Regions from separate parts of the Geobacillus sp. YHL genome, predicted to be linked through region 1. Evidence: a T-box and tRNA genes for the amino acid it is inferred to sense, from the RefSeq annotation. Region 1 holds a T-box; the other holds one or more tRNA genes.
What was found. A T-box is a leader RNA that pairs with one kind of tRNA and senses whether it is charged. The one in region 1 lies ahead of JCR24_RS01280 (valine--tRNA ligase), so its partner is inferred to be a tRNA-Val.
Positions count from the first base shown of each region.

Region 2: it encodes a tRNA-Val, which carries the amino acid that the T-box ahead of JCR24_RS01280 (valine--tRNA ligase) is inferred to sense. The anticodon was not compared.

Region 1 covers NZ_JAEIGB010000001.1:265,683-281,472, reverse strand. Annotated here, with positions in the region: gene JCR24_RS01295 (hypothetical protein) at 1-1,244, shown strand, start outside; gene JCR24_RS01290 (VWA domain-containing protein) at 1,339-3,603, opposite strand; gene JCR24_RS01285 (bifunctional folylpolyglutamate synthase/dihydrofolate synthase) at 3,672-4,967, opposite strand; gene JCR24_RS01280 (valine--tRNA ligase) at 5,184-7,826, opposite strand; T-box leader at 7,927-8,256, opposite strand; gene JCR24_RS01275 (hypothetical protein) at 8,396-8,584, shown strand; gene ysxE (spore coat protein YsxE) at 8,623-9,654, opposite strand; gene spoVID (stage VI sporulation protein D) at 9,698-10,753, opposite strand; gene hemL (glutamate-1-semialdehyde 2,1-aminomutase) at 10,872-12,161, opposite strand; gene hemB (porphobilinogen synthase) at 12,178-13,152, opposite strand; gene JCR24_RS01250 (uroporphyrinogen-III synthase) at 13,153-13,920, opposite strand; gene hemC (hydroxymethylbilane synthase) at 13,917-14,849, opposite strand; gene ccsA (cytochrome c biogenesis protein) at 14,865-15,683, opposite strand; gene hemA (glutamyl-tRNA reductase) at 15,694-15,790, opposite strand, start outside.
Region 2 covers NZ_JAEIGB010000003.1:273,343-289,132, reverse strand. Annotated here, with positions in the region: gene JCR24_RS05885 (P-loop nucleotide/nucleoside kinase family protein) at 1-314, opposite strand, end outside; gene JCR24_RS05880 (DEAD/DEAH box helicase) at 1,266-4,847, opposite strand; gene JCR24_RS05875 (hypothetical protein) at 4,851-5,753, opposite strand; gene JCR24_RS05870 (M48 family metallopeptidase) at 6,014-6,745, shown strand; gene JCR24_RS05865 (ExeA family protein) at 7,049-7,849, opposite strand; gene JCR24_RS05860 (IS481 family transposase) at 7,842-9,095, opposite strand; gene JCR24_RS05855 (DUF6431 domain-containing protein) at 9,236-9,793, opposite strand; partial or broken gene JCR24_RS05850 (UPF0236 family transposase-like protein) at 9,903-10,136, opposite strand; tRNA gene JCR24_RS05845 (tRNA-Val) at 10,622-10,693, opposite strand; gene JCR24_RS05840 (polysaccharide pyruvyl transferase family protein) at 10,806-11,864, opposite strand; gene JCR24_RS05835 (glycosyltransferase family 4 protein) at 11,861-12,976, opposite strand; gene JCR24_RS05830 (glycosyltransferase family 2 protein) at 12,979-13,674, opposite strand; gene JCR24_RS05825 (hypothetical protein) at 13,923-14,366, shown strand; gene JCR24_RS05820 (LSm family protein) at 14,515-14,724, shown strand; gene metC (cystathionine beta-lyase) at 14,774-15,790, opposite strand, start outside.

The DNA.
Region 1 (15,790 bases):
TAACAAATACGCCCAGCTTTCTCAAATACGCGCTCGGATCAAAAGAAACAGTCATCTTAAACGGCGGCGTCTACGTGGAGCAAGGAAACGTATACGCCGGACAAAGCGCTTACATCAGCAACGCGGCAAACTACGTGAAAAAAAGCGGCGAGTTAACGATCGCTCCTATCGATGCCGGACTGCCCGCATCAATGAGCGATTCGATTTGGCACATTCATGACAAGCTGCTGTTTTCATGCACGCAAACGAGCAGTTGCTGGAAGACTGGCGGCCGAGCTTTCCAAATGGAAGAAGGCCTTTTCTTCCCAGGATGGCCGGACGATGGCGGCCCTCTCATTCAACAAGAGACGGACGATTTCATCGATACTGATTTCGAGCGCACCGTGAAAGATAAATTGCTTCAAGCGGCCGGTCTCTCGCCGTTGTCGCCTGAAACCCAACAAGCGTATATCGAGCGCATTGAAAACGATCACCAGCCGCCGCTCGATGTAGCGCGGGAGCTTGAGCAAGAAGGGAAATTGGCTCGGGTCGTGACAGACGACGAAACGCCGTATGAACAATCCATCAATCAGATGCCAAAAGACAAGCCGCTTTGGTTGGACGCAGAAGGGAAGGAGATCACCCTTTATCGCGACATTGACGTGCGGCAAAATGGCCAAAACCAATGGCTCATTGTCAATGGCGATCTCCGCATTGAAGGACCGACAAAATCAACAGCGGCTGTACGCGGCAATTTGATCGTGTTCGGTGATTTGACGCTCACCGGAAACTTGGCGTTGAACGCGAGCATTTACGTCACTGGCAAGACGACCATTTACAACAGCCATATCGACGGAGCGGATGGAAAAGGGCTCGTGTTGTTGTCCAAAGGCACGCTCGATATCGCCCGCATCAATGAATTTCAAGACTCAAGTGAAATCCCGAACTTAAAAGGGTATTTTTATACGGACAGCAGCGCGACGATTTATGCTGTCGGATCGTATTTGTACATTGAAGGCGGGTTGTTCGCCCGCGGGAACGGAGCGGCTGCTCCGGATACAGACATCAACGGGCTCGTCATCAACGCCTTTCGCGGCCGGATCGAGCCGAAAGACGGTGAGCCGGGGAACTTCATTCCAAGCTCTGACATGCAACAATCTCGTCTGATCATCAAATATAATCCACGGGTGTTAGTCGAACAAGGAACAGGATTGCCGTTTGTCAATCAAATCTCGCTCGTCGCCGACCGGCTTGAAGTTGAGTGAACGAAGACGGCTAAATTCCCTCTCTCATCCTCTCGATCCCCTGGACAAACGAAAAAAAGCGGCTCTCCAATTCAGGAGGCCGCTTTTTCCATCATCACCAACGCCCACCACTGCTGCCGCTTCCCCCCTCATCTTCACGCGGTTGGACAAAGACCCACACTGAGGCTTGAATTGGCCTGCCATCCGGCGTTCTCGCATTGGCGGTCGCCGTCACAACCGCGTAGCCGACATCCACTGCTTCCAAATACCATCGGCCATTTTCTTGGACAACATTGACAAAGCGCGGGTCAGACGATGCAACAGAGCGGAGCGTTCGGTCGCTTGCATTTTCCGGAATAAAGCGGAGCTCTGGCGCCACCTCCAGCCGGTCGCCAACGTTCATGCGTACGATTGGGTTGCGGAACTCCATACCTTGAAGCGCCAGATTCATCACCTTGATGACCGCCGATGCCGACGCGTTGCTGCCGTCAGTCGCGCGGACGGTGATCGTAACCGTTCCAGGCTTTCGCGCTGTCACCATGCCGTTTTGATCTACGGATGCGACATTCGGGTCGCTTGATGTCCACGCAAGCGTTTTGTTCGTCGCGTCGCTCGGAACGATCGTCACTGGAATGGTTTGCATTTCGTCAACGTTCATCGTCGGTTTGTAATCGCCAAGCGTCAAGCTATGAACCTTAACAACGATCGAGATCGTGGCCGATTTTGCGATCGGCGGCTGCAGTTGCCCATACACATCGCGGTATGTCAACTCTGCGGTCAACGTATAGGTCCCTTTTTGCTTAAAGGAGACGGAAACCGGAATCGTAATAGGAGCCGGCGCCGGCTTCCCGACCTCATACGGAATCGAAAACGAAATATACGCATTTTGCTTATTTTCATCCAGCCATACTTGGCCGTTTTCCGCAACGGCGACATTGCCGCCAAACGACGAAAGCGGGATGCGGATCGTTCCTGTGATCGCCGGCGTGGTGGCAAGCTGGGAAAACTGTTGGAACAAGGCGGTCAAATTTTGCGTCGTTCCTTGCCGCGCCTCGCCGCCGGCAGTCGCGGACAGCGTTTGCAAAAAGCTCATATCGACTTCATCGTTGCTGCCAAAACCGATCGAATAAAGCGTAATATTGTTCATTCCGAGCGCCTTAGCCACATTGATAGCATGATCACGAATTTTCTTCTCTATGCTGCTGTAACTAAATGGATAGTCGCTTCGACCTAGAGGGATATCAGCACCGTTTACATAGTCCCATCCGTCGCTTGTAAACAAGCGGGAAAAACCGCGTTTGTCGATAAAACGAATGCCGGCCTTTCCATTTGTATACAATTCGTACGTCAGCGGCAACGGCGCCGTGATTTTTTCTCCTGTATAGTAGTAGAACCAAAGAATCCGTTCGACTTCCCGATAGGTGATTGTTTCTGTTGCGTTAAGGGTGGTCGGCATCCCGTCTGTCAAGAAAATTACATACTTTTTGCGCACCGGGTCGTTAAAATACGACTGCGCAAGCGACAGCGCCGCCGAATAGTTCGTGCCGCCTCCAGCGGTCAAACTGTCGCCGACCGTCCGAATTTTCTCGAGTTGGGCGGCGACATTCGGCTGATCCCCAAACGGAACGACTTGTTTCACTTGGTCGGAAAACGGAATGAGGGCAAACCGGTCGTTCGGATGCGAATGGGCTTTAAAGTAATCGACAGCCGAACGGAGCGCCGTCTTGGCGCTCGAAAGCTTCTCCCATGTCATCGAGCCCGAGACGTCAAACACAAACACAACATCGATCGGCGGACGGACGGGCGACGAAACGGCCCCTTGTGGAATGAGCGTCACATCGAGCCGGCCTTGGGCATCGCCGTTCGGCGGCTTAGCGTATTCCGGCTGTGAAAACGCAAGGGAAAAATCCAATTTCGCCGTGCTCGCCTCCATTTGCCTCGTATATAGATAAGGCATCTGTGGAAATGAAAAATACACATCCTCTTTTCCATTTCCCAACACGCGATACGCATCGACAGTGATTTGGTAAGTCGCCCTTGTTCCCGAAGCCGACGGCCACTTCCCGCGCATATCAAGAGAAAACGTATATTTTTTCTCCCCGTTTCGGTCCGCCGGCGCTTCCACCGCTTCGGCTCGGTAGCTGACTGCCGCGCCGCTTTGTTCCTTCGGCTGAATGCGAATCATAAAGTAGCGAATGCTGTTCCCTTGCCCGTTGCCGCTCCCTGGTGCGGTCGCCCATCCCTCGATCTTCTCATCCGAAACGAACGTAATGGCCCCCTCTGTTTGATCGGCATACACAACACCTGCTTTCATCGGCCATAGGCTTGTCATCAGCCAAAACAACATTCCCCATAAAAGCCAGCCGCGCCACCGCTCCATGCGCCTCCCCTCCCACGCCAAAAGGACTATCTTTCTTCCATTATATCAAGCCTTTTCATCGCTTGGCATTATTTTTTTAAACGTTTTCGCACTTCAGATATAAAGTAAAGCGATCCCGTAATGAGCAGCAACTCATTTCTCCCCATTCGGTTTTTCTTCCCATCGACCCAGCCGATCCAATCACCTGTCACCGCTTTCTGCGGATGAGACGAAAGGTCCGCCAACTGTTCCGCTGCTGCCGCGCGCGGAAAATCAAACGTGGTAAACGTGATCGTATCCGCGAGCTCATCAAGCCGTTGAATCATCCGCTCAAGCGGCTTGTCCGCCAAAGCGGCAAACAAGACATGGACGCGTTTGTCCGGATAATGGGCGCGCACCGTCTCCACGAGCGAGCGAATCCCGGCTTCGTTATGGGCGCCATCGAGAATGATGAGCGGTTTGTCGCTCACCCGCTCAAACCGGCCGGGCCAAGCAGCTGCAGCCAGCCCATCGGCGATATGCTCCGGGTCGATCAAAAACGAATAGCCAAGCCGCAATAGTTCGGCCGCCATCACCGCCACCGCCGCGTTTTCGACTTGATGGGCGCCGGGCATGTGAATGCGCACATCGCGGTATTCAGAAAACGGCGTGACAAGCGAAAACTGCTCCCCTTCCACCGTCGCCTGCCGGTCGGAAACAATGAAATCGACGCCGAGACGATATGTTTTCGCCTTCCGCTCCGCCGCCGTTTTGGCGATCACTTCCCACGCCTCCGGTTCCTTCACCGCCGTCACAAGCGGCACGCCCGATTTGATGATTCCGGCTTTCTCCGCGGCGATTTGCCCAAGCGTATCGCCTAAAATGTTCATATGATCGTAGCTGACGTTTGTAATGACGGAAACGAGCGGATAAATGATGTTGGTTGAGTCCAAGCGGCCGCCAAGCCCGACTTCGACGAGCACGATGTCTTGAATGTTCTGTTTTCCAAAATAATACAGCATCATCGCCGTGATCACTTCAAACTCGGTCGGCCCGCCAAGTTCTGTCCGTTCCAATTCGTCCGCAAGCGGCTTGATCGTTTGCACGAGCTCTACGATCTCTTCATCGCGAATCGGTTGGCCGTTTATGCTGATTCGTTCGTTAAACTGCTCGACATACGGCGAGGTGAACGTGCCGACCGAATAGCCCGCCGCCTGCAAAATGGAGCGCAAATAGGCGACCGTTGACCCTTTGCCGTTCGTTCCCCCGATATGGACGGCGCGGACGCGGCGTTCCGGGTGGCCAAGTTTTTCCATCATCCATTCCATCCGTTTCAATCCCGGTTTTATGCCAAGCCGCAGCCGCCCGTGAATCCAAGCGACCGCTTCTTCATACGTTCGAACCATGTCCATCATCCTCCTTTTTCCATTGGTGTCTTGCCGCCCCCTGCCGGCTTCATGCGGCAGATGCGCCACACATCGAGAAGCCTGGTGAAAGCGAGTATATGTTGACAACAAACCTCTTCTCAGAATATGCCAACCTTCCATCATGATCCATCGAAAAAGACGAATCCACAGGAAAGCGGATTCGTCTTCATCATAATCAACAGCTAGATCGTTTGTCTACCGTTTGAGCTCGGCGAGGCGCGCCTTGACGGCTTCGCGTTTTTCCATGTAATCTTGCCGCTTGCGCCGCTCTTCTTCGACGACATGAGCCGGCGCTTTCGCCAAAAATCCTTCGTTCGCCAGTTTCTTTTCGACGCGCTCGACTTCTTTGTTCCATTTGTCAAGCTCTTTTTCAAGCCGCTTAATTTCTTCCTCAATATTGATCAATCCTTCAAGCGGCATGATGAGCTCGGCGCCGGTGACGACCGCCGTCATCGCTTTGTCCGGCGCGGGAACGTTTGTATCGATCAAGAGCTCGCTCGGGTTGCAGAACCGCTCAAGATAGGCGCGGTTTTTCATGAGCACCGCCCGCACTTGTTCATCTTTCACCTTAATATAGAGCGCAATCGGCTTGCTCGGCGGCGTGTTCACTTCGGCGCGGACGTTGCGGACGGCGCGGATGATGTCAACCAACAGCCGCATTTCTTCCGCAGCTTCTTCGTTCGACAGCTCAGGGCGCACTTGCGGCCACGGAGCGACGGTGATCGATTCGCCTTCATGCGGCAAGTTTTGCCAAATTTCCTCGGTAATGAACGGCATGAACGGGTGAAGCAGGCGCATCGTGTTGTCGAGCACATACGCCAACACGGAGCGCGTCGTCTTTTTCGCCGCTTCGTCGTCACCGTAAAGCGGCAATTTCGCCATTTCAATGTACCAGTCGCACAAGTCGTCCCAAATAAAGTTGTACAGCGTACGCCCCGCTTCGCCGAATTCGTATTTCTCAGCGAGCTTCGTCACCGTCTCGATCGTTTCGTTGAGACGCGTTAAAATCCAATGGTCGGCGACCGTTTTTTCGCCGCTCAAATCAAGCTCCTCGTACATCATGCCGCCCATGTTCATCAAGGCAAAGCGCGAGGCGTTCCAAATTTTGTTAGCAAAATTCCACGTCGCTTCGACTTTTTCTGTGCTGAAGCGCAAGTCTTGCCCCGGCGAGCTGCCGGTCGCCAAGAAGTAACGGAGCGCATCGGCGCCGTACTGGTCGATCACATCCATCGGATCGACGCCGTTGCCGAGCGACTTGCTCATTTTCCGCCCTTGGGCGTCGCGGACGAGGCCGTGGATGAGCACGTCTTTGAACGGGCGCTTGCCGGTGAATTCGAGCCCTTGGAAAATCATGCGCGACACCCAGAAGAAAATAATGTCATAGCCGGTGACCAGCACATCGGTCGGGTAGTAGCGCTTGTAATCCGGCGATTCTGTATCCGGCCAGCCCATGGTCGAGAACGGCCAAAGCGCCGAGCTGAACCATGTGTCGAGCACATCGGGGTCTTGTTCCCAGTTTTCGATGTCTTTGGGCGGCTCATGGTCGACGTACACTTCACCCGTTTCTTTATGGTACCAAGCTGGAATCCGGTGCCCCCACCAAAGCTGGCGCGAGATGCACCAGTCGCGGATGTTTTCAAGCCAATGCAAATACGTTTTTTCAAACCGTTCCGGCACGAACTGCACTTTGCCGTCCGTTTGCTGGAGCTTGATGGCGGCTTCGGCGAGCGGCTTCATTTTCACGAACCATTGCGTCGACAAATACGGTTCAATAACTGCGCCGCTTCGTTCGCTATGGCCGACCGAGTGAACATGCTCTTCAATCTTAAAGAGAACGCCTTGTTCTTGCAAATCGCGGACGATCCGTTTCCGGCATTCAAACCGGTCAAGCCCTTGGTATTGCAAGGCGTTTTCGTTCATCGTGCCGTCTTCGTTCATGACGAGAATGCGCGGCAAGTTGTGGCGGTTCCCGATTTCAAAGTCGTTCGGGTCGTGCGCCGGCGTAATTTTGACCGCCCCAGAGCCGAACTCCATGTCGACGTACTCATCGGCAATGATCGGAATTTCACGGCCGACGATCGGCAGCTTGACCGTTTTGCCGATCAAATGCTTGTACCGCTCGTCATCCGGATGCACGGCAACGGCCGTATCGCCGAGCATCGTCTCCGGACGGGTCGTCGCCACTTCGATGAAGCCGGAGCCGTCGGCGAGCGGATAGCGCATATGGTAGAGCGCGCCTTTCACTTCTTTATAAACCACCTCAATGTCCGACAACGCCGTTTTCGTCACCGGGTCCCAGTTGATGATGTACTCGCCGCGGTAAATAAGCCCTTTCCGGTAGAGCGAGACGAACACTTCGCGCACCGCTTTGGAAAGCCCTTCGTCAAGCGTAAACCGCTCGCGCGTGTAATCAAGCCCAAGCCCTAACTTCGCCCATTGACTGCGAATATGGCCGGCGTATTCTTCCTTCCACTTCCACGTTTCTTCTAAAAATTTTTCCCGGCCTAAATCGTAGCGCGACAGCCCTTGCTGGCGCAATTTTTCCTCGACTTTCGCCTGGGTGGCGATGCCGGCGTGATCCATTCCCGGAAGCCACAAAACGTCATACCCTTGCATCCGCTTCATGCGCGTAATGATGTCTTGCAGCGTCGTATCCCACGCATGCCCTAAGTGCAATTTGCCGGTGACGTTGGGCGGCGGGATGACGATCGTAAACGGTCGTTTGTTCGGATCACCGGTCGCTTCAAAAAATTTTCCTTTCAGCCACCATTCGTAGCGCCCGGCTTCAACGGCGCGATGGTCGTATTTCGGCGGCATCGACACTTCGTGCTGTGCCATGTTTCATTTCCCTCCTTCAACATGATGGACAATGCGGCCGACGGCGGCTTCCCACTAAGCAATGCCGCACAGCCGGCAAGCTAAAAAGCCCCTTTCATCCAAAAAGGACGAAAGGAGCTGCTTTCGCGGTACCACCTTTTTTCTTAAGCCTAGAAGGCTGGTGATGAAGAGAACCGCAACACGGCCAACCCACCGGTGAAACATCGGCTGGCGAGCCCACAATCAGTTTGGTTGACCGGCCTTCTAGAAGCTTAAGCGCTTCATTGGCATAACGGCATGATGCCGGCTTCCTCTACTCGGCAGCAGCGCCTTTCAAAGAAGCAGCTCAAGGGCGACCTTCCAGCAGCCGTCATCCTAGGAAATCTCGCAGCTTCCGATTTCCCTCTCTGCAGGCGCGGACCGCTGTACTCCTCCCCGTCTTCGCTTTTGTCGTCATGATTCGATTATTATACTACCATTGTCCATCATCTTTGCCAAGTTTTTATTTATTTATTCCATCCGTGTGCATTTGGTGACAAACCATCGCACGTTTCATATTGTATAGTAAACCGGAGAAGGAGGGAATGTCGATGCGGCGATTCAACCCGTATTCGTGGCCGCCGTGGCTGAGGCAAGTGCGCGCCGTCTGCGCCCAAGTGATCATCCCGCTCACCATTTTTCAAGCGATCCGCACCATTTTTCTGCCAACAACGTTTGATGTCATTTTATTGGCCATCTTCGTTTTCATTGCGGTGGCGCTCCATCTGGAATGGATTTAGTGCGACGCCGTTTTGTTTGGGCTGCATTCAAAACCCATTTAATCATTGCTGCTTTCATCCGCCGGCGGTTCGTTGTCTACCGCTTCTTCCTGCTGCCGCACGGCGTCGCGTTGGACAAGGTGCATAACGAGCGCCTCCATATTTTTGAACGCCAAATAACGACGCTGCAACGCGGCCACATATTCCCGTTCGTTCCGCTCGTTTCGCGAAGCGGCCTCATACCGCTCCAAACAGCGGACAAACCCACGCGGCTCCGCCAAATGGCTGTATAAAAACGCCCGCTCCCCGTCGGACAGCGGCAACTCCTTCTCGTACTCCCCCATCCCTTCAAGCCACTCGCGCCCAAGCGGCGGCATTGTCTGTACGTGAAAACGGAGCGCGGCGATCACATCAAAGAGCGGCGAATTCCAATGCGCCCGCTCCCAACTGATCCAATACGGCGGGATATAGTGGGAGAGGCGCGCTTTGCCGTGCACCCAAGCGATGCGCCATTGCTTCGTCTCTTTGAGCGTCTCTTCCCACACATCGAGCCGTTCTTCAGCGAACGAGTACGCGCGCATCACCTCATGAAAATACGTGCAGCATTGGAGCTGAAACGGAGACATGTACCACGCCGCTTCGTACCGCTCAATCCGTTCTTCCCACACCGTCCGCGCCCGTTGCCATTCGTCCTTTTTTTTCTTTCGGTACGCCGCCGCCTCTTCCTCACTCACCTCGATCGTGCGGACGGTGGTGCGATGGAGGCGGGCGAGCTCGCGAAAAAAGGCGTCCACGGCATCCTTCTCCACCTTTGATTCGCCGTCATGCCATGCTTGCAAATAATAAAGACGGCCGCCTTCTGTGGCAAACAGCGACCGCCGCCGCGTCAGGTAAAGCGGGAGACAACGGGGGCCGCCATGCTGAAGAGACTGCCAAACGGCGGCGGCTTCTTGCTCGCTTTCAAGCGTCTTTAAAGCGAAAACGCCGCGGTTCGTGTATACCTTGACGGCTTTGCCTCGCTGCTCCATGCGCACTGGACGAAGCCCATACTGGACGAGCACAGCATCATATCGGTCAGACTGTGCGGCCATCGTTACGCCCCCTTATCGGCAAAAGAAACGGAAAGCGTCCCTTTTATGAGAAAGGACGGCTTCCCGCCATGGCCGGAATATACAAAAGCTGCCCCTCGTGCACGTCATCTGGGCTTTCCAAATCATTGGCGCGCAAAAGCTGCGAGACGGTCACATCATACCGTTCGGCAATCTTGTCCAATGAATCTCCTTGCTGGACGATGCAAATTTTCAGTTTCGTAAACTCTTCCGCCTCGCTTTTCGCAAACAGTTTCGTCAAGTAAAGCGCATTTTCGCTTTTTGTTTTCGTTTCTTCTTCCTCTTCTTCCTCAACCGCCTTTTTCGCCGCCCCGATCGATACCTTCGCCTCAGTTGGCGGCAGCAGCGAAGCGATGTCTTCCTCCGTCTGTGCGCTGACCGTCTTCGTTTCCGTCTCAAGCGGCAAAAACGGCTCTTTGGCCTCCTCTTCTTCCTCAGCCTCCGTTTCTTCATGACGCATGGCGGCCGGCTCCATGACGGAAACCGTCGTTTCGCCGGCGGCAAAAGCCGGCTGTTCATCCGCCTCATCGGCGAGATCATCCACGGAAGCAAACGCTTCCTCACCGGCCGCTTCCTTGCGGGCGATTGATTCAAACGGGGCAAACAGCGGCTCATCGTCCTCCTCATCGTCCGGCAAATCATCGTCAAGCGGCGCTTCACTGATCCCACTGATCGAAATGTCGGCAGTGATCAGCAATCTTCCGTTTTCATCCAAATCATAATCAAACGATTCAACCGTCACGTATACATCCTCAAGGGAACGAATGCGGTTTTTTGGAATCGTAATATCGATTGGAAACCGGTGCGACAGTTCGCTGATCCCGTCTTCGCGCACCGCAATGTGCTGAATGAACCGATAGCTGGCCAGCTCAAACACGTCGTCATCCGCTTCGGCCTGCCCTTCGTCCGCTTGGCGGAATTCGCCGCTCAACTCAAGCGCGCCGCGGATCGTAATATATTGGTCGTACTCATCGACGGAAATGACCGGATCAAGAGAAATGGATAAAAACTCGGCGACTTCCTGTCCTCTTTTAAACCAGACCGATTCTTCCAATGAAAAACGCAAATACGATTGCTCCAACCGGGCCTCCTCCTTCCGTCCCTTCGGCAAATAGTTTCTATGACATTATCCATTGTATGAACGGAAAAGAGGCGGTATGATAAAAAATTGGGCTGCCGACCGTCGGCAGCCCCTTTCCTTATCCACGCAGACGGGCAAACACCCGCTCAGCAGCGGCAATCGTATATTCAATATCATCATCACTGTGCGCCGTCGACAAAAACAGCCCCTCAAATTGCGACGGCGGCAGGAAAATACCCTCATTCGCCATTTCCTGATAATAGGCGGCAAACAGCTTCAAGTCGGACGTTTTCGCTGTCTCGTAGTTGACCACCGGCTCGTTCGTGAAGAAAAAGCCGATCATCGATCCAGCGCGGTTGATCGTATGCGGAATGCCGTACTTCTCCGCCGCCTGATGAAGACCATCCGCAAGGCGCGCCGCTTTGCGGCCAAGCTCTTCGTACGTTTTCGGCGTCAGCTGGCGGAGCGTCTCGTACCCGGCCGTCATGGCGAGCGGGTTGCCGGAAAGCGTGCCGGCTTGGTACACCGGGCCGCTCGGCGCGACAAGCTCCATGATCTCGGCTTTGCCCCCGTACGCTCCGACTGGCAAGCCGCCGCCAATCACTTTGCCAAGGCACGTCAAATCCGGCTCAATGCCGTAATACCCTTGGGCGCAATGGTAATCGACGCGGAATCCGGTCATGACCTCATCAAAAATCAATAAAGCGCCGTATTGTTTCGTCACCTCGCGCAGCCCTTCCAAAAAGCCAGGCACTGGCGGAACGACGCCCATATTGCCGGCGACCGGTTCGACGATCACCGCGGCGATGTCTTCGCCAAACCGCTCAAACGCATAGCGGACGCTGTCCAAGTCGTTGTACGGCACGGTGATCGTATGCTGGGCGATCGACTCCGGCACGCCCGGGCTGTCCGGCAGGCCGAGCGTCGCCACGCCAGAGCCGGCTTTAATGAGCAGCGAATCGCCATGGCCATGGTAGCTGCCTTCAAATTTGATAATTTTGTTGCGCTTCGTATAGCCGCGCGCTAAACGGAGGGCGCTCATCGTCGCCTCGGTGCCGGAGTTGACCATGCGCACAACCTCGACGGACGGCACCCGCTCGATGACGAGCTTAGCGAGCTCATTTTCAAGCAATGTCGGAGCGCCAAAACTCGTGCCTTGTTCCGCCACGCGCTTCAACGCTTCCACGACCTGCGGGTTGGCATGCCCTAAAATGAGCGGACCCCATGACAGCACATAATCGATGTATTCATTGCCGTCAATATCGTAAATTTTCGCTCCTTGGCCGCGCGCCATAAAAATCGGCGTCATCCCGACCGACTTGAAGGCGCGCACCGGGCTGTTCACCCCGCCTGGCATCAATTTCACCGCTTCTTCGTATGCTGCCTTTGACCGTTCATAGCTCCGCATCATTCCGTCCTCCTCTTTATTCCGCCAGCCAGCGGGCGACATCTTTAGCAAAATACGTAATGATCAAATCCGCGCCCGCCCGTTTCATCCCTGTCAACATTTCCATGACGACCGGCTTCTCATCGATCCAGCCGTTTTGCGCCGCCGCTTTGACCATCGCATACTCGCCGCTCACGTTATAGGCGACAAGCGGAAGCGGAAAACGGTTTTTGACGTCGCGGATAATATCCATGTAGGCAAGCGCTGGCTTCACCATCAAGAAATCAGCGCCTTCTTTGACATCCGACTCCGCCTCGCGAAACGCCTCAAGGCGGTTGGCCGGATCCATTTGGTACGTCTTCCGGTCGCCAAACTGCGGTGCGCTGTCGGCAGCATCGCGGAATGGACCGTAAAACGCCGACGCGTATTTGATCGCATACGACATGATCGGCACATACTCAAACCCTGCTTCATCAAGCCCTTGGCGAATGGCGGCCACAAAACCGTCCATCATATTCGACGGCGCGATGATGTCAGCGCCGGCTTGCGCTTGGCTGACAGCTGTTTTGACAAGCAAATCAAGCGACGGGTCGTTCAGCACGCGCTCGTTTTCGACGACGCCGCAATGGCCGTGGCTCGTATATTCACATAAACACGTATCCGCAATGACGACTAGATCTTTGTGTTCAGCTTTGATTTGGCGGATCGCCCGCTGAACAATCCCTGTTTCGCAATACGCCTGCGAACCGACTTCATCTTTTTCATTCGGCACACCAAACACCATGACGGCGGGAATGCCAAGCTTGGCGATGTCGTCCACTTCCTCAGATAAACGGTCAAGCGATAAATGGTAAACCCCTGGCATCGACGGCACTTCCCGCTTAATGCCGCTTCCCTCGACCACAAACAGCGGATAAATGAGATCCTCGACGCGAAGATGCGTCTCACGCACCATCGCCCGAATCGCAGCCGTTTGCCGCAAACGGCGATGGCGGTCAAATGACAGTGCCATTCATCGTCCCTCCATGGAAAAATATTGTTCCATCGCTTTGATTATACCATCCGTGGTGTAATCCGTCGGACAAATATGGACCGGAATGCCCGCCCGCTCGGCCGCTTCTTTCGTCACCGGTCCGATGCAGGCGACCGCAACACCGGAAAGAAGGGCATCCACTTCTTTGTCGAGAAGGCGGACAAGGCTGTCAACCGCCGACGGGCTCATCAAGGTGACCGCATCAAGCTCCCGCCGGCGCAGCAGCGACAACAACCGCTCCCGGCCGTTTTCATCAGGCTCGGTCTCATACACCGTGAGCTCGTCGACCGCGGCGCCGGCGTTTCGCAACGCCTCAGGCAAGGTCGGGCGCGCCAAATTGCCTTTGACAAACAGCACCCGGTCGCCTTGTTTGACGCGCGGCATGAGCAAGTCAGCCAGCCGTTCAGCGGTGTAATCATCCGGCACAAGCGCCGGGGAAAGACCATGCTCGGCGAGCGCCGCCGCTGTTTTCCGGCCGACGACAGCCATCTCCGGCAGCGGCCGCGGCAACGAAACGTGCGGAAAAAAGAAGCGGACGGCGTTCGCGCTTGTGAAAACGAGCCAACGGTATTCGCCAAGCCGCTCAACCATAGAAGCGATTTCTTCCGGCGCCGCCGGTCGGATGGCAATGAGCGGGATCTCGACCGGCACGGCGCCGACAGCGCGCAGCTTGGCAGAAAACGATGCCGCCTGCTCTTTGCCGCGCGTCACGAGCACCGTTTTGCCGGCGAGCGCGCTGTGTGTCATGATTGGCTCAACTCCTGTTTCACCCGCTCGATGAGCGCTTTCGCCCCTTGTTCGATCAAGACAGCAGCCGCCTGTCGGCCGACCGCTTCCGGATCGGCGCCAGTGACGATTTCTTTATACATTTCTTTGCCATCCGGGGAGGCGACAAGCGCGGTAAGACGCACCGTCCCCTCCTTCACTTCCGCGTAGCCGGCAATCGGCACTTGACAGCCTCCTTCCATTTGTTGCAAAAAAGCGCGCTCCGCCCGAACAGCCCGCTCGGTTTGCTCGTCGTTCAGTCGGTTGAGCCATTCACGCAATTCCTCATCCTCTTCGCGGCACTCGACGGCGAGCGCCCCTTGACCGACCGCTGGAACGCAGACGTCAAGCGGCAAATAATCGCTGATCACCTCATCGCTCCAGCCCATGCGCGCAAGACCCGCCGCCGCCAGCACGATCGCATCGTACTCTTCGCTTTCGAGCTTCGCCAACCTTGTGTCAATATTGCCGCGAATCCATTTGATCGTCAAATCCGGGCGATAGGCAAGCAACTGCGCCGAACGGCGCAAGCTGCTCGTGCCAATGACCGACCCAGGCGGCAAGTCGGAGAGCATCCGGTTTCCTTTGCTGACAAGCACATCGCGTGCATCTTCGCGGCGCGGCACCGCGCCGATCACTAAACCTTTGGGCAGCACAGCCGGCATATCTTTCATGCTATGGACCGCCATATCGATGCCGCCGGCGAGCAATTCATGCTCAATCTCTTTCACAAACAACCCTTTGCCCCCGACTTTCGAGAGCGTAACATCAAGCACCCGATCTCCTTTCGTGACGATTTCTTTCACTTCAAACGTAAACGGCGCCCCAAGCTGTTTCAATTCGTTGATCACCCACTTCGTCTGGGTCAAGGCAAGCTTGCTGCGCCGCGAGCCAACGACAATGTTCCGCATCTCGTTCCACCTCGATTACGAATACCAGAAATGAAATTTTGACAAACTGCCAAACAAGAAAAAGTTGACAAGCAAAAATAAAAACGAACCGATATTCCATAGCGCGATCGCCTTCCCTTGCATCTGCCGGACGGCTCGCTTGTAAAAATAGACGCCATAGACGAGAAGAACGACAAACGACCCGAGCACTTTCGCATCATACCAATGGAAATGGTCGATTTGAATATACGCCCAAATCACGCCAAGAATGAGCCCTAATAACAACATAGGCAAGCCGAGCGCATTTAAAACATACGACAAAAAATCAAGCCGCGACAAATCCGCCATGCGCCAAAGGCGCGCCCCCCACTTTTTCTTTTTCAGCAAACTGTACTGCAACATGTAAAGCACCGAAAACAGAAACGACAGCGTAAACGCCGCATACGCTCCGAGCGAAAGGGTGATGTGGATGATCAGCAGCTCCGAGACGAGCCGCTCCGCAACAGCCGGCGACTGCGAAGACGGTGCAAACGTATGAATGGCCAAAATAAAAAAAGCAAGCACGTTCGTAAAAAAGACGATGAAATCGACGCGCAGCAGCCGATTGATGACGAGCGACAGCGTAATGAGCAGCCAAGCGTAAAAATAAAGCCCTTCCGACATCGTTAAAATCGGAAAGCGCTTCGTCTCCATGATGCGAGAAACAAACGTCACTGTCTGCAAAAGCCATACAATAGAAAGCAACCAGAAGGCGATGTCGTTCGCCTTCCGGTTTTGTTGCAAAAAATCGATGAAATAGAATAGGATCGAAGCGATGTAAAGCAAAATGGACAACTCATACAACAGCGCCACCATCCATCCCACCTTACAGCTGCCATGATGGGCGGGCGGCACGGACCGCTTCCGCGTCTTGTTCATCGCATTGCACGGATTTCGCCTGCTCTATATGCCGCTCGGCTTTC
Region 2 (15,790 bases), on a different contig from region 1:
TTTAAATCCTTTACATTTTCATACAACCATATCGCTTCTTGGGGAAAGGCAATATAATCCACTACCACATCATTGCCGTATTTTACAAAATTTCTTGCAAGACTTAGAATATTATCCCAAATTAATGAAAGCTCTTCTTTACTTTCCCACGGTTTTTTCCGTCCATTGATATGCATATGGCTGATGTCATCGCCGGAAATATACGCACTACGCTCCAACTTGTTCGCCAATGCTGTTGAAATTGTTGATTTGCCAACCCCAGCGGGGCCTGATATGACATAGACTGTTCTTGTTTGATGATTTTTCATATGCATCCCTTTTTACCTGCTCAATATAGTTTTATTACCCGTGGTAATAAAAACGACAACATAAACCTGAATCCGTGATAAAGACGCGTTCAAAGCTGCCAAGAAAACTGGATCAATCAACAAAATATTGCACTCGGGGTTCTTCACCTAATAGGTGAACATTCGAAATGGAGTCGAAGTCTCGACACGATTGGGTTTCCCAGCATTTTTGATACACTTCTGTCACGGATTCAGGATAAACAAAAAATCCCTTGAAGCCTTCCAGCTCAAGGGATTTCGCTCGATGATTCCGACTGGGCTCGAACCAGCGACCTCCACCCTGTCAAGGTGGCGCTAGGCATTTTTCAGTTACGCCAGTCAAAACGTAAGTCATACGTTAGTCAAAAAGTCCGTCAACTCAACGTTTGTCAATCGTAAGTCAAACGCAAGTCTCATTTCTTATTTTTAATTATATCGTACAGCACCGCTAAACTGCAAGATGTTGGGGCGCAATACTGTTCCCTTTTTCTTTATTATTTTGTGTTTCGCTCCTAACTTCTGTACTGCCAACGTAGTGCTAGGCGCCATACTTACGTCAAGTGATTAGAAGCGTTATACTGAACACTCTAATGTAATTTTTAACGGCTAATTATTTGTCAATGTATAAAACAAACACAAACCACATTTTATATTTTAAATTTTTGGCTCCGTTAAATTTTATTGTTGATTTTTGACCGCTGCATGTCTTGCACTAACACCATCCGTTAGTTGAAGCATAACTAGGAAGGGTGAAAGAATTAATCCCAATGTGACCCGTAACTACGCTTGACCCAAAATGTCTCCAAAACACGGGAGCAGTAACTTCGATTTGACCGAACCTGTAAAATAAAATGAGCAAAACACGTTGAAATACAATAATAAAATAAGCTTTAATGTTCTCTTCTCCAAAGTACGGTGGTGTACCTCAAGTTTACCATATCAGAGGTACCTGAATACCTTAACAGTCTTAGTATCGGTGTTAAGAATAAAGTCGTGAGTTAACTCCATATTTTTATGCCATTGGGAAGGAATTTCAGATATTGCAAACTCGTATCCCGCCGGATCAATCCATCTAATAGTGTCTTCTGTAATCACTGGAACCACTCTCCAATCCTTTACTTTGGCCTTACTAAAGTCTCGAGTGAGTTCGACTTTGATTTCCTTCGGGTAAGATTCTGCCGATAAAGATATTTCATTGTCGACAAATTTGTCAGCCCATTCTTTGATGCGTCTCGGATTCAAAACCTCATCCACAGGCAGTCCCGTGCTGATTGCATAGTAATCTTGTGCCCTCGTTTCTGCAGCAGATCGAGTATGGTCAATACCGTGCGCCAACAACAAAGCTGCCACAGGGTCTAACGTCCCCCAAGTAATAAGTTCCTTCAGCCAAAACACGATCCACGGAAGTCCGGTTTTGGGCCAATCTTCAATGGTGATCTCTCGGAGAACACCCTCGTTGGCATCATCCCAAATTAATGCAATGACTGTTCCAAGTCCCCAGTTAAACAGGTACTCAAAGTTCTTCTTGATAAACTTGATCCATCCTGAAACTTGATTTTTCGTGGGTTTTTGAACGGATCCACTAGGGTTCAGCCACCACTTTAGGATCTCATCCCATTTCCTAAAGCTCTTTCCTGATCCATAACCATCAGAAACTTTGAATTTCTCGAGACTACTGATTTGATCTACCGTTTTTACAATGTACTTCAGCCGTTCTTCGGTAGACCACTCTGAATAATCCGTTCCGGTCAATAAGTGGTCCCTTATCCTACGGTATCCATCGAGCACCCTTTTACCGAATCGAGGCGAAACACTCGTTCGATAAAGATGTCGTCTTGTATCGTAATCGGGATATATGCTCTCACGAATAGCACTCCCCCGAGTCACAAACACATTTTCCCAAAACTCTTTGTTCTTCATCACATAATAGGCGTATGTTTTTCTCCATACGTCAATGAGGTGGTTTTCAAGATCGGATTTACTCATCTCCTCGTCGGACATAGCCTCTTGTTCAACAATGATTGAGAGTAGATATCCGTCCAAGGAATCGAGAGCTTCCTGTAAGTCCCGTTCGTCCCCTTCCACCGAATCTGTAAGTGGAGCCGTTTTTTCCAGCCACTCCATAAACTTTGCTTGTGATCTTGAACCAGAAATTTGGACCCATTTCTTTGCAATGTATGTCATCAGAGCTCCTAGTGGACTACTTTCTGTTGCACCGTCTTTAGGCAATTGTTCTTGTGTTATCCTGTCGATTATGGTTTTATAATTCTTTCTTGCCGTTTGACTACTGTAATCACTCGGACGAGATTCAAGAAAGACCAGTGTCCTACCCTCTGTTCCCCATCCAGGTCTACCTGCTCTCCCGACAAGATTCTTGAACTCCGAAACTGGAAGAGGCTCCTGATCTCGTACCAACGTTGGAATAATAACTATTTCGAAAGGCAGATTTACACCTTCAGAGAGTGTCGATGTTGCGAGCGCTATGTGGACGACTCGTTTCTGAAGTAATTCCACAAGTAGCCGAGCCATTATCCCAGGCATGTTTCCGTGATGCACCACTATCCCCTTTTTCAATAGCTGATATTCATAGGATTCCTTCCCAAAATAGTCTTCACAAGCATTCAAACACTTTTCAAACAACGCAAGACGTTCTGGATCAGATGGAGGTGTAAAAAATTTGGGAAGTTGCTGTTGAACTAATTTTTTGTTCAGAACCCATAGGAAATCTTTAGCATAACCACTGATGTTTTGGGTAACCGAAATCAAAACAGAATGTTGTTTTCCCTGTTCATCTGGCTGCGCCAATTGGAGAGCAGCCCAAAACAGATAGGGGCGTTGCCGCTTTCCGACTTTTTCATTCTTGTACTTCTTGGGTAGTGACTGATACGGAATTGGAAACGGTGTAAATGGTTTTTGGATATATGGAACATTATCTCTTCCACCATCACCACTGAATCCCAAGTAATGACCATTCAGGATATCATAAAAAATCTCATATTCACCGGACCGAGACCATTCAAGGCGCCCGATAAGTTGACGAGTACTCCTATAGGTCGATACAACAGGTGTCGCCGTTTCGCTTCCGGCCACCCAATGAGCAAGTGATTCATTTTCATCCGCTACCGCAGAAAGCGCGATAATTCGTTTTTGGCCTATATATTGTAACAAACGGTTAGCCAACATTTCGAGCCTTAGACTTCTGTCATCTGCATTAACAAGACCATCGTAGCCTTTCCCATTGAACTGAACAGAGTGGGCCTCATCGATGACCACGAGCGAAACACGATTTAGGAATAATGGCCCCAAGAATCTAATCAACGCTTCCGCCTTTTCGTAGGTACACACCAGAACGGTTGGATCGGTCGATGTGACCCATGCATCCATAGGTCCCCAATCAATACCACCATACAAACCTGTGACCTTAACAGAATAACTACCCAGTTTTCCCAAAACAGTCCCCAGTTTCGACTCCACCTCGGTGGCCAGCGACCGTGACGGGACCAAGTACATTGTAATTGGCCCTACACTAGAGAAGAGTTCCTCATCTTTAGTAGGGAACATGCTTTGTATGATGGCAAGTTCCGCAATCGTCGTTTTTCCGGAACCGGTTGGTGTACATAATGCGAATGACCCGTCCACTAACAGACGTTCAATTCCACGAACTTGTGAATACCATGCAAGCGATTTGCGACTCCTGTAATTACTCCGAAGATACCTCTCAAAGGCTCTCTTTCCATAATCGGACACTCCGTTCTGGAGCTTTTCCACATAAACTCTCATTGAACTGTTGACGTACTCCCGCACAACTTCAGAAACAACTTTCGACAGTAACCAGGAATAGCTATCTTTGCTATAAATCATAAGTTCGGACAAATATTGCAACTTCTGTTGCGCCTTTTCTAGGCGATCCGTATCACCCCATCGCATATACGCACACAAAATCCCGAGCGCCTTTATGATTTCATCGACGAAGCGCCCGTTAAAATCAGAAGTGTGGATCTGACGAAAATTCTTCCCCTTCCGATCACGGGCCACAACCAATTCTTTTCCCCAATAGTCGTTAATAAGGGTATGCAATTTCGGAAAATCGGCCATGAGTAACGAAGTCAGAATTTGAGAATCACCTGAATCCGGTGCTTCACTGTTCAATAGCCCCAGCGCAAGAGCGGGATAGCCAGCTAACTGGTACACACCCGCTGAGAGCAAGCGCAGTGGTAGTCGGTCGGTATTCAAATTAGGGTGGGACAGCCATTCTAACAGTTCTCCAGCACGTTTAAGGGCACTCCTCCAGTCCTCGCCTCCCATATCCCGCTCATAGAGCCCTACATCAATTAATGTGACCGCATCTGCCAGCCTTGCAGAGAAATCCTCACTTCTCCATCCCCTGAGACCGGGCTGGTTCATTCTCACTCGTGTATACTGACTATACAGTTTTGCGAAAGACGGAGGTAGTGTGTCTCCGGCCAACTCAGCCCGAATACTCTTAAACTGCTCCGACGTTAAATCAAAATAGTCCGCCACTGCTCAGTCGTCCTTCCCATACAAATCTTTGATAAGTTCTTCCACATCAGTCAATTGAATCTCGACAGCCTCCAGCTTTCGACCGCCAGTGTAATTCGAATGAGGCGCGTCAGGTGGAATCCAGCTTCTCTTTCGGACAGGAGATTGTCCGCAGACATAGCTTACACAATCGTATCGTTCGAATCTAACTCCAGACCGATATAGTTGGCGTAGAGCTGCAATCCATAATTGCGCAGTCGTGTTTTCTTTGTAATCTTGCAGAACTTCAATGATCCGTCTAACCTCAACTGGTATCAAATTTGTGCTGCTAATCTTGGTGTGTGCATCAGCAATCATACTCGGGTCGTGCTTTGCGGTGCATTTGGCCTCCAAAAAAAGAATCTTTGTAATCCTATCCTTATCTAATACAAAAGCGACACAATCATCACCTGTACGCCCCATTATTGCTTCCTTCATTTGCCCGGTCTGGCGATACATCTCGAGCTGGTCAAATGCGGTATCATGCCATCTAAAAGAAAATACTGGGACCTGCCAATTACTTTCACCAAACGGCGAAAAATTCTCTGCAATCACTCCAGAAAAGAACTCGCCGAAGTACCCTTTAAGGGTTGTCAAATCAAATACTTCAGGGTATCCGTCAGCAGGGTCAAAATCATCATCCCATTCCCCCAAAGGATCCAAATTATCCTGGAAAGCCTTCCGCAGTCTAAATCTTGCATCGTCATGTGCTGCCCTAATTACAGGTTTCAAGTCCTCGATAGCATTAGCTCTAAAAGATTTATTCTCTTGTATCAAATTATGCCGGTACAACTTGTCCGCAGACTCAGAAACATCAGTGCGTAACCATGAAGACAGTGATGAGATTTTTAGCCCTTTCAACATAATGCTTGTCCACTCACCGTTCATTAAGTATCCTATCAACCAAGTAATCACAAATTTTAACTTATAATATATAACCTTATTATACCATTTTAAATTAAATTGGATAAATGTGTCTGTAGTTTTATAAGACAATTCAAAATCGCTCCCCTTGCCAAATTACTGTCTAGGCGGCCTATACTACTACATTCTTATAAATATTGAAAACTAAGAAATAGTGGTTTGCGCGTTGACCCCCGCTCAAGCGATCGTTAAAATTTAGTTGAATCACGAAAGGGGAATATACGATGCCTAGCTTTCAATACGGTACAACAACGATAGAATATACATTGGAGTACGTTCCAAACAAAAATCATGTAACGATTTCTGTAGAGTGGCTTGATGGGGTCAAAGTGGTTGTTCCAGAGAATATGGAAAGTGATCAACTTAATTCGATATTATATAAAAAGGCTCCATGGATTCTAGAAAAGTGGTACAAGTTCAATGAAATAGCTGATCCACCAGCACCAAAAGAGTTTGTCAGCGGTGAAAAATTTCCTTATCTTGGTCGTAACTATCGCCTAAAGGTGCATAAAAGGGAGGACATAGAACTAGCTTCATTAACCTTTCAACAAGGAAGGTTTATTGCGAACGTTCCTAGTTATCTAACTGAATCAGATAGAAAAAGAGAGCTGTATCAATTATTTAAAGATTGGTATATCAGTCATGGGAAGCTGAAAGTAGATGAGCGCCTAAAAATTTACAGCTCCAGAATGTCTGTAGCACCTTCCAAAGTAGTTTTAAAAGAACAAAAGATGCGATGGGGGACTTGCACGAGTAGCGGAGCGATTTATTTAAACTGGAGGATTGTGATGGCACCTATACCAGTTATTGATTATTTACTTGTACACGAACTAGCGCATTTAAAATATCCAAACCATTCGAACGATTTTTGGCGTTTCGTCCATTCGATTCTTCCTGATTATGAACAACGCAAAGAATGGTTGCGAATAAACGGTCCGCTTTTAACGTTAGAATAGCGAAGCCTCCCGACATTAGGAGGCTTTCGTACGTTTATCGTTTGTAATGTACCATTGCTAACGACATAATCTGTTGCGTTATATTTTCTAACTGATTGTAAATTAGCACATTATTTCAGAATCCCTTTTTCAAATTATTTCAGGCGGATTCGGAAATAATGTGCAAAATTTTTGCGGATTGTTCCGGATTTTGCACATTCTTTCGGAACGTTTGCACGCTCTTTCAGATGAAGATTTCCAGCGCGCCTGATGGACCGATGGAAAAGAAAAAGCACAAAAGAGGCCGATTCGGCCCCTTTCATGCTAATACCCCATTTCCTCTGAGGCCATGCGCACCACTTCTTCGTCAATGGCGTCCTTTTTCAGCTGATACCCGTATAACAGGCACGTCGTGGCCAACGTGTTGATCACCCGAGGCCATCCCCGCGACTGCAGGGCAATCGCCTCTAACGCCGATGGGGTGAAGATCGGGTGCTTCGCCCCGGCCTGTTTCATCCGATGCTTGATGTAGCCCGCCACCTCTTCCTTCTCCAGCGGCCCCATCCGGTATCGCATGATGATCCGCTGGTCGAGAGGGCGGTGCTGATTGAGCCGCAGCTTCCCCTGTAAATGGGGCAGCCCGGCCAAAATCAAGACAAATGGGTTGGTCGAATCCATCTCAAAGTTGAACAAGATCGCGATGTCCTGTAAAAATGCATCCTTCGCTAAATGCATCTCGTCCAAAATGAACACCGGCGTGATCCGCCGTTCATGATACAATCGCTCGATCGCCTGCTGGATTTGGCGGAAGAGGTCTACCTTGCGGTACTTCGGTTCCTCTCCTAATCCCAAGGCCAAACCACGGTAAAAATCCATCACGCCTCCGGTGGATAACGGAAAGTAGACGACATGATACAATGATGGATTCAATGATTCTTTCAGCGCCCGAAGGGCGAACGTCTTGCCCGCCCCCGGCTCTCCGATCAACAGCCCGATCCCCCGGGTTCGTTTCACGTACTCCAGCGCCCGCAACGCTTCCTGAAACGGCGCCCCTTGATACGCCTCGGACGGGTCTGTTTCTTTCGCAAACGGCTCCCGCGAAAGGGAGTAAAACGATTTATACACCGTGTTCTCCCTCCTTCGCCGGAATCGCCGCAAACGGGGACCGATGGCGTTTTACATAGGCGTTGTCCTCCAAACGAACCCGAACGGCCTCCGCCACCTTCCTTCCATCTTCGTACACATAGACGCCCCGTTCGTCATAGCGGAGTTCAATCGATTGCCCAATGAACCGGGGCGGCACTTCATACAGCTGCTTGTTCAAGGTGATCGTTCCATCGGCTTTGACCTTGCGGTGCTCCCGCTTCAGAAAAATCGCATCCAGCCAATCGCTATCTTCGATGAACGACACGAGATGCACTTGCGATTGAAACACCTCATGCGGCGTTTTTCCGTCCAGCGAGGCGTGCGGTTTTCGATGATACTCCTCTTCAAGCCACCTCCAAAAGCGCTCGTTCAGCTCTTCGAGCGACTTCGGGGGATCCAACTCCAGCAGCGGATAAAACCGCGTCTGTACGGTGCGGAAGAACCGTTCGATTTTCCCTTTGCTTTGCGGGTCATACGGCTGGGTGTGGATGAGCGTAATTCCCATCTCGGCGCACGCATACTGCAGCACCTCGGATCGATAAATTTTCCCGTTGTCCGAGTAAATGCGCTTCGGCTTCCCGCAACGAAGCACCGCTTCCTTCGTGACGATCCGCAGCCCGTCAAACTTCTCCGAAGGGAAAAACTGCGCGTACGGCACAAACCGCGAGCAGTCATCGATATAGGCGATCAAAAACGTTTTCTGGGCTTTCCCATTGACTCGAATCGTTGGTCCATGGGATAAGTCCCCTTGCCAAAGCTCATTGATCTGGTCATACGCAAAGCGCTTTCGCTCCGGCATGGGCAAGATTTCTTTCCCGACAAGGTTGTGTTTTTTCAACAATCGGTATATAGTAAAGTAAGAGGTATGATTTTCTGGGATTTCCCCCTGCTCGATCAGGTGTTCGTAGAACACCGTCACGGGCATGGTGGGATGTTCTTTTCTTAGGGCTAAAATATGATCCTCATCATCGGGCGACAGACGCCTTGAGTGGCCGCGGTCCGAACGGCGCTTCGGCTTTAAGGCGTCAAAGCCCCCTTTTTTGTATCGGGTGCACCAATCGAGGATCGTCTTGGCTGCGATTCGTTTGTCGCCCTGGTGGGGAACATGGTGCACTCGCTCGCTCACCTCTTTCAGATACGCCTTCGGTTCCACCTGCCCATTCACCAACGGAGCGATTAGCCCGTACCGAAACAGGGCAATGTCGTGTCTCATCGACTCATCCATTCGAATCTCCTCCTTGTCTCACTTGGAATCAGGACCGTTCCGGTCCGTCTGCCCTTATCGTACCGGATCGCTTTTTCTCCGTCGATAGGAAAGGTTTGTGGGAACCTCAACCATTTCCAATTTAGGATATGTATGTAAAATCAGGATCCCATTTGATTCGCAAAAGGGTGTCGGAATCCGTCCTCCCACATGTCTCTGATGACCGAATAGAGACCGTGTTTCTCCAACGTCCGGATCCACCAGGAAGCCCGTTCCTTTTCTTTTTTCACGATAGGGCCTATGATCCTCCACCGCCTCGCAAAAAAGCTGTGAAGGCTTGATAGGTTTCGGCAGAACCGCCGGACATAAAAGATGATGCCGTCCTTTGTCGGGAGAAACGGAGCCCGGTTCGTCCCCTCGGTCAATCCCAACTGCTCTTTCACGACTTGCCATATGGCGGACAACGTATACTGAAAATACGGGAGGAGAAAGGAAGGCAGCACACTCACCGTCTTCAAGCATTCCCGACAGCGATACCGGACAATCCAAATACGATAATCACCATGTGGGGTCAATGCGTTTCGCTCATAGTAACCGTGGCGGTGTAACGGGCGCTTGGCCCGGCAATGCGGACACTGTGTCAGAAGAGGGAAGTCGTTTTCTTTTCCACGCTCTGCATACGTTTGGACGTCAATGCCAAAGTCATGAAATTGAATCACGTCCTCCTCCCCCTCCTCTGAATCGATGGATTTTCTCTTCCGAAATAATTCACAAAAAATTTAGCACATTCTTTCAGAAAAGGGGAGAGGGCTTTCTGAAGGAATGTGCAAAAAAATGGCTCTTTTGTTCCGAAATAAAGTGATAATTTACAAACAGCGTTTGGATCGTGGTCGGCCGTTTATCTTTCAGCTGATACCGCCGCTTGTCCCGCGCTTCCGCCAGTTGTTGATCAATCTCCTCCAAAAGGGCGGCCAACAAGACAGCGAACACCTTTTGAAGAGTTCTTACTATATAGATGCAATTTGAAGCTTTACCATTTGCAACTTTTACCCAGTATTTGATCGACTGTCGGGCGACCGAACAACGCCGCTTAAAGACCCATATATGGGTCTGTGAAGCAGGCGGTTGTTCGGTCCTCCGTCACGCCTTGGCGTGACAGAGAAGCCTGTGGCTTTCCTCCGACAGTCGAAAAGAGGCCAACCGCTTTTCCGTCAAGGATATGTTAAACTTCTTCGTTGCATCTATATAATTGCTCCTCCAACTCTTTTAATAGGGGCCATTATGTGGTAAGAAGTTTCATGGACTCCCTCCCTCCTGTTTTATGGATGTTGGTCATCACCATCATAGCAGGGAGAGAGTCCTTTTTACATGAGATTTGTTTTTGGATTGGTGGCCCCGACGAGCGTGGCGAACAAAAATTCGCTATGCTCGTCGGGGATCCTTCCTGAATTTCACCCACAAATATTTTACTCACACTTTGTGTTCGCATAGGCGGCGGGGCAATAAAAAAACACCTCGATCTCCATCGAGATCGAGGTGTTTTGTGATGACCTGTGAGGGACTTGAACCCCCGACCCCTTCCCTGTCAAGGAAGTGCTCTCCCACTGAGCTAACAGGTCATATCGCTTTCAAACACATTTTTTATTATATATATGCCTTCCTCGTTTGTCAAACACTTTTTTAAAAAAATTAGTGTTCATCATGAAAAAAGGGAAAGCCCGCGCCTCCCCCTTATCGAAACAACCCGCGCTCAAACGGCTCGAGCAAGAGCGGAATGTACTGGCGGCGGGCGGTTTCGTATTGTTCCATGATCCGGCGGCGGTGTTGTTCCGCGAGGGCGACGGTGTCGATCAAATCTGTTTCAAGCTGCGGGCTCGCGGTCGAGACGACATACCGGTCAAGGCCGAGCAAGGCGGCGAAGTCGAACACTTTAAACCGGTAGCCGAGCATGACGGCCGGGACGCCGGCGGCCAGGGACAACAAATTAGCGTGGAGTTTGAAGTTGACGGTGGCGGCAAGAGGCTGAAGCCGCTCGATGAACTGCCGTTCGTCATATAGTGCGCGGTCGAAGGTGACGCGCTCCGGGCAGTTAATTTTTTTGTACAGCCGCTCGCAGGCGGAGCGGTCGTTCGGCCAGACGATGTACAAGTGAATCCGGTAGCCGGAGGCGATCCACATTTTGGCAGCGCGGGCGAGGGTGTCTTCGACGAGTGTTTCGTGTTGGCCGAATAGGCGATTGTATGTCGTCCCCCAGTTGATGCCGATCGTTTTTTCTTTGTTTGGCGGTTCGGCTGAGGCGGGAGTCTGCAATAACAGCCCTGGATCGCCGATGACGCGGACGTTTGCAGGATAGGCGCCTAACGTTTTTAATACCGCTTCGCTGAGCGGGCCGCGAATGCCGGCAAAGGCGGCCGAGGCGAGGACGGTGCGGAACAGCTCGACGTCGTTGGCGGAAAAGTGGCGGTGAAGCGCTGGCTTAGCGCCTGCACACAAGGCGTCGGTTTCAGCTTCACCGATCCAGTCAATGCCGCTTCCCCATATCCATATTGGTTTTCCAGCTTCGTGCGCCTCTTGCAAAACGGCCATGTAGCCTGGAAGCAAGAGCGAACCGCCGCCGAGCACGACGGCGTCGTACGGGCTCGTATCTTTCCAGTTGACCTTGGGCGTCGATGGGATGATTTGAACGTCCGGGGCGTATTGGCGGGCATAGGAGGCAAAAAGATTCCATAACAGCTCGTCGCCTACGTTTTGAAAGCCGATCCAACCGATATACAACACCTTTTTCATCATGACGATTCCCCTTTCAACAAGGATGCATATACGCCAAGCACTTGGTCGACACACGTTTTGATATGAAACTGCTGTCTCACCCACTCCCGTCCGGCCGTGCCTAGTTGTTCGCGGTATGAGGGGGAGGCAAGCAGCCGTTTTAAGTCTTGGGAAAGAAGATAGCGGCTGCACCCTTGGCGCGAGCCGTGATCGCCAAAGTAACACTCCCATGCTTCGGCATAACCGCTTGGCTCGACAACGCCGAAGTAGCCGTGGTTGCCAGCGGCGAGCACCGGTTTGCCGCATGCCATCGCTTCTAGAGCGACACGGCCGGTGCCGACAACAACGTCAGCGAGTGAGTAATACACAGCCATATCGCTTTGTTCGCCAACGAGATGGAGAAACGACTCGCGGCACGTTTGGTGAATGAGGCGGACAAGGCTCTGCACGTCAGAAAAGCGCGGGCCGTCTCCGACAACGACGGCGTGCAAGTTCGGAAACAGCCGTTTGACATCTTTGCACGCTTTTAAAAACATAAAACAAATGCCAGCTTTCGCCCAGGCGAGGCGGCTGCTATAGACGATGACCAAGGCGTCGTCCGGGATGCCAAGCGTCTGCCGCCCTCCGCGGCCGAGCGGGGCAAACTCGTTCGTGTCAATGCCGTTCGGGATGAGAACCCGTTTGGAAATGAGCGGGACAATATGCCGCTCGACGGGCGGACTGACAGCAATCGCAGCAGAAGCAAGACGGAGCATCTCTTCAAGCTCGGCTGGCGGATAGTACGTGCCATGGGCGGTAAAGACGACCGGGATGCCGCGGCGGCGCGCAGCGGTGGCAGCGAGGATGCCGGATGGCGTCTGGTGGGCATGAACGATCGAGATGTTTTCCTTCTTCATCACCGCCTCAAGCTGCTGAATGAGCTGTTCTTTCCGTTGTTCGTCTATCTCGATCGCTGTTGGAAAATCGATGAAATAAATTGAACAGCCGGCTTCCCTAAAACGATCGGCCAGTGACCCGCCGCGGGCGGCGACGGCCACATGAACGCCGCGGGCGGCCATTTCTTTCGCTAGGCTGAAGGCGTGCGTTTCCGTTCCTCCAAAGTCAAGGCCATCTAGCACCATGAATACGCGCATGATCAGCTCCCTCCTTTCTTATAAAACTGGCGCGAGCGCTGTTGCGGATGGCTGCGGTAGTAGTACAAAATGTCAGGCAAATTTTCCACTTCCAGCTTGGCGTTTAAACATTTGACAATAAACTCATAATCTTCGGCGCCGCGAATCCGCCTTGTCGGCCCGCCGAGTTGGTCAAACACGGCGCCGCGGAACATGATCGTGCCGTGGCAAATGCAATGTTTCCCTTCCGCATAGACGCGGCGGATGTCGCGCCCGTAAGCGAGCCAGTTGGCGGGCGTCTTTCGGTCGAAGTGTCCGTCGGGAAAGGCGGCGTAATTCGTGCCGATTAAAGCGATGTGCGGGTGCTCGTTCAAAAATTTCCATTGTTTTTCGAACCGCTCCGGATGGGAAATATCGTCGGCGTCATGGACAGCGATGTACTCACCTTTGCTTAAAAAGTAGCCGACATTGAGCGCCCCGGCAAAACCGACGTTGCGCGGGAGTTTGATATAGACGACCGGGAAGAACGGGGAATGGTCGTTCATCCACCGCTTCACGACTTCTTCGCTCCCATCGTCCGATCCGTCATCGACAATAATCGCTTCAAACTGGCGATATGTTTGATTGAACAGCCCATTTAGGCAGTCCTCAATATAACGGGATGCGTTATAACACGGAATGACGACGCTGATGAAGTCTTTTTTTCGCTCTGGCACCATCATCATTCACCTCATCCACTATATATCCATTTTTTCTCTTAACGGTGAGAGGCAATCGTTGATTTTTTAGGAAAACAGTAGAATTGTCCTATCATTTACCTGTCATTCCCCCGACAAAGTTCAACCGTTTTCCCCATGCCCGTGGCTAAAAAAATCGTTCTTTCTTCCTCGGATACGCACCCGTGTCGAATGAAAGAGCGGTGCATAACGTAGTTAACGAATGGAAGAAAAGGAAGGAGGAAGAGGCGTTGGGACATAAACATTTGCGCGAAGCAGTGAAAGAGCTGAAAAAGATCCGCAAATGGCTTGAAAAACTAGATTTGGATGATTCGGCCGTCGAACAAATTGTCTCTCTATTAGAAGCCATCGCCGATCACGGGGAAGATGCCGAACGAATTTTGCGCCGCATTCTTGATGAGGAGCAAGAACAGCGGGACATTTTGGAGGACGAGCGCGAACTGTTGCAAGCCATTTTGACCGAGTTGCGCACAGGGGCGCCACCCGCGGAAGATATTGGCGACGAGCTCGAGGACTTGATTGGGGAGAGAGTAGAAATTACGGTCAATTTCGGCCCGGTGAGCGGCACAGTCATCGCCGTCCGAAACGATTATGCCGTGCTTGAGGATGCGCTCGGGCGTTTCGTTTACATTCCGTTTGCCAGCATTCAAGCCATCACCCGTTTAGAAGGCTGATGAAAAACAATGGATTCGCTCGATTTATGAGAAATCACAAGGAATGAAGTGATGGTGTTGCAAGGTTTTTCAATTTGAGAAACACTGTTGGAGAGCAGTATTTCCCCTTAAATCACCGGCCTTTTAGACTGAAAGGAGGGAGGAGACAATGGACTTTGCGACCACATTCGAAGAGCAGCTCCGCCGCCTCATCGGGGAAACGATCCAAGTCGCGACGGACAACAACTTAATAGAGGGACGACTCACCGATGTCGAGGACGGAACGATCGAGCTTAGGGCGGAAGCGGGCGGATACGAGCGGGAAACGCGCACGGTGCTCATTCCGCTGACAGCCGTCAACTTTGTTCGGGAAGTGTAACGAAAAAAACAAAGGTATGCATCCGCCGAAACGATGCATACCTTTGTCGTTACCGCGTCGGAACGACCGATGGATGCTCATTGACAAACGACAGCGCCTGCTCAAAATCGGCGATCAAATCGTTGACATCCTCCAGTCCGACGCTCAGCCGCAACAAGCCGTCGGTAATGCCGCGCCGGAGCCTCTCTTCTTTTGGCATCGCCGCATGCGACATTTTCGCCGGGTGCGATAAAATTGACTCGACCGCGCCAAGGCTGACGGCGAACACGGGCAGGCGGACGTTGCGGACGAACGTCCGGGCCGCTTCTTCATCGGCTAAACGGAACGACAGCACAGCGCCAAACCCGGCCGCCTGATGGCGCTGGATGTCATGGCCTGGGTGATTCTCCAGCCCCGGATAATACACTTCTTCGACCTTTGGATGACAAGCCAAATACTTGGCGATGGCGGCCGCTGATTCAGACGACTGCTTCAGCCGAACGTGGAGCGTTTTTAATCCGCGCAGCACAAGCCACGCATCTTGGACGCCAAGGACGGCGCCAAACGCGTTTTGCAGTTTGTACAATTCTTTTCCCAATTCCTCGTCTTTCACGACCGCCAGCCCGGCGACGACGTCGCTATGGCCGGCTAAAAATTTCGTGGCGCTGTGAAGGACGACATCGACTCCAAGATCAAGCGGCCGCTGCAACGCCGGCGTCATGAACGTATTATCCAAGAATGTCAAACAGCCATGCGCCTTCGCCAACTTGACGACGCCTTGAATATCGGTCACTTTTAACAATGGATTGGACGGCGTTTCCATATAAATGACTTTCGTGTTCGGCCGGATGTTTTCCGCCACTGCGTTTAAATCGGTCATATCGACAAACGTATATTCAATGCCAAAGCGGCCGAGCACCTCCGTAATCATCCGGTACGTGCCGCCGTAGACGTCTTCGGTCACGAGCACGTGGTCGCCTTTTGAGAGAAGCAAAAACGCCGTTGAAATAGCCGCCATGCCAGAGGCGAACGCAAACCCGCGCGTTCCGCCTTCTAACGCCGCGATCGTTTCCTCAAGCGCCTCGCG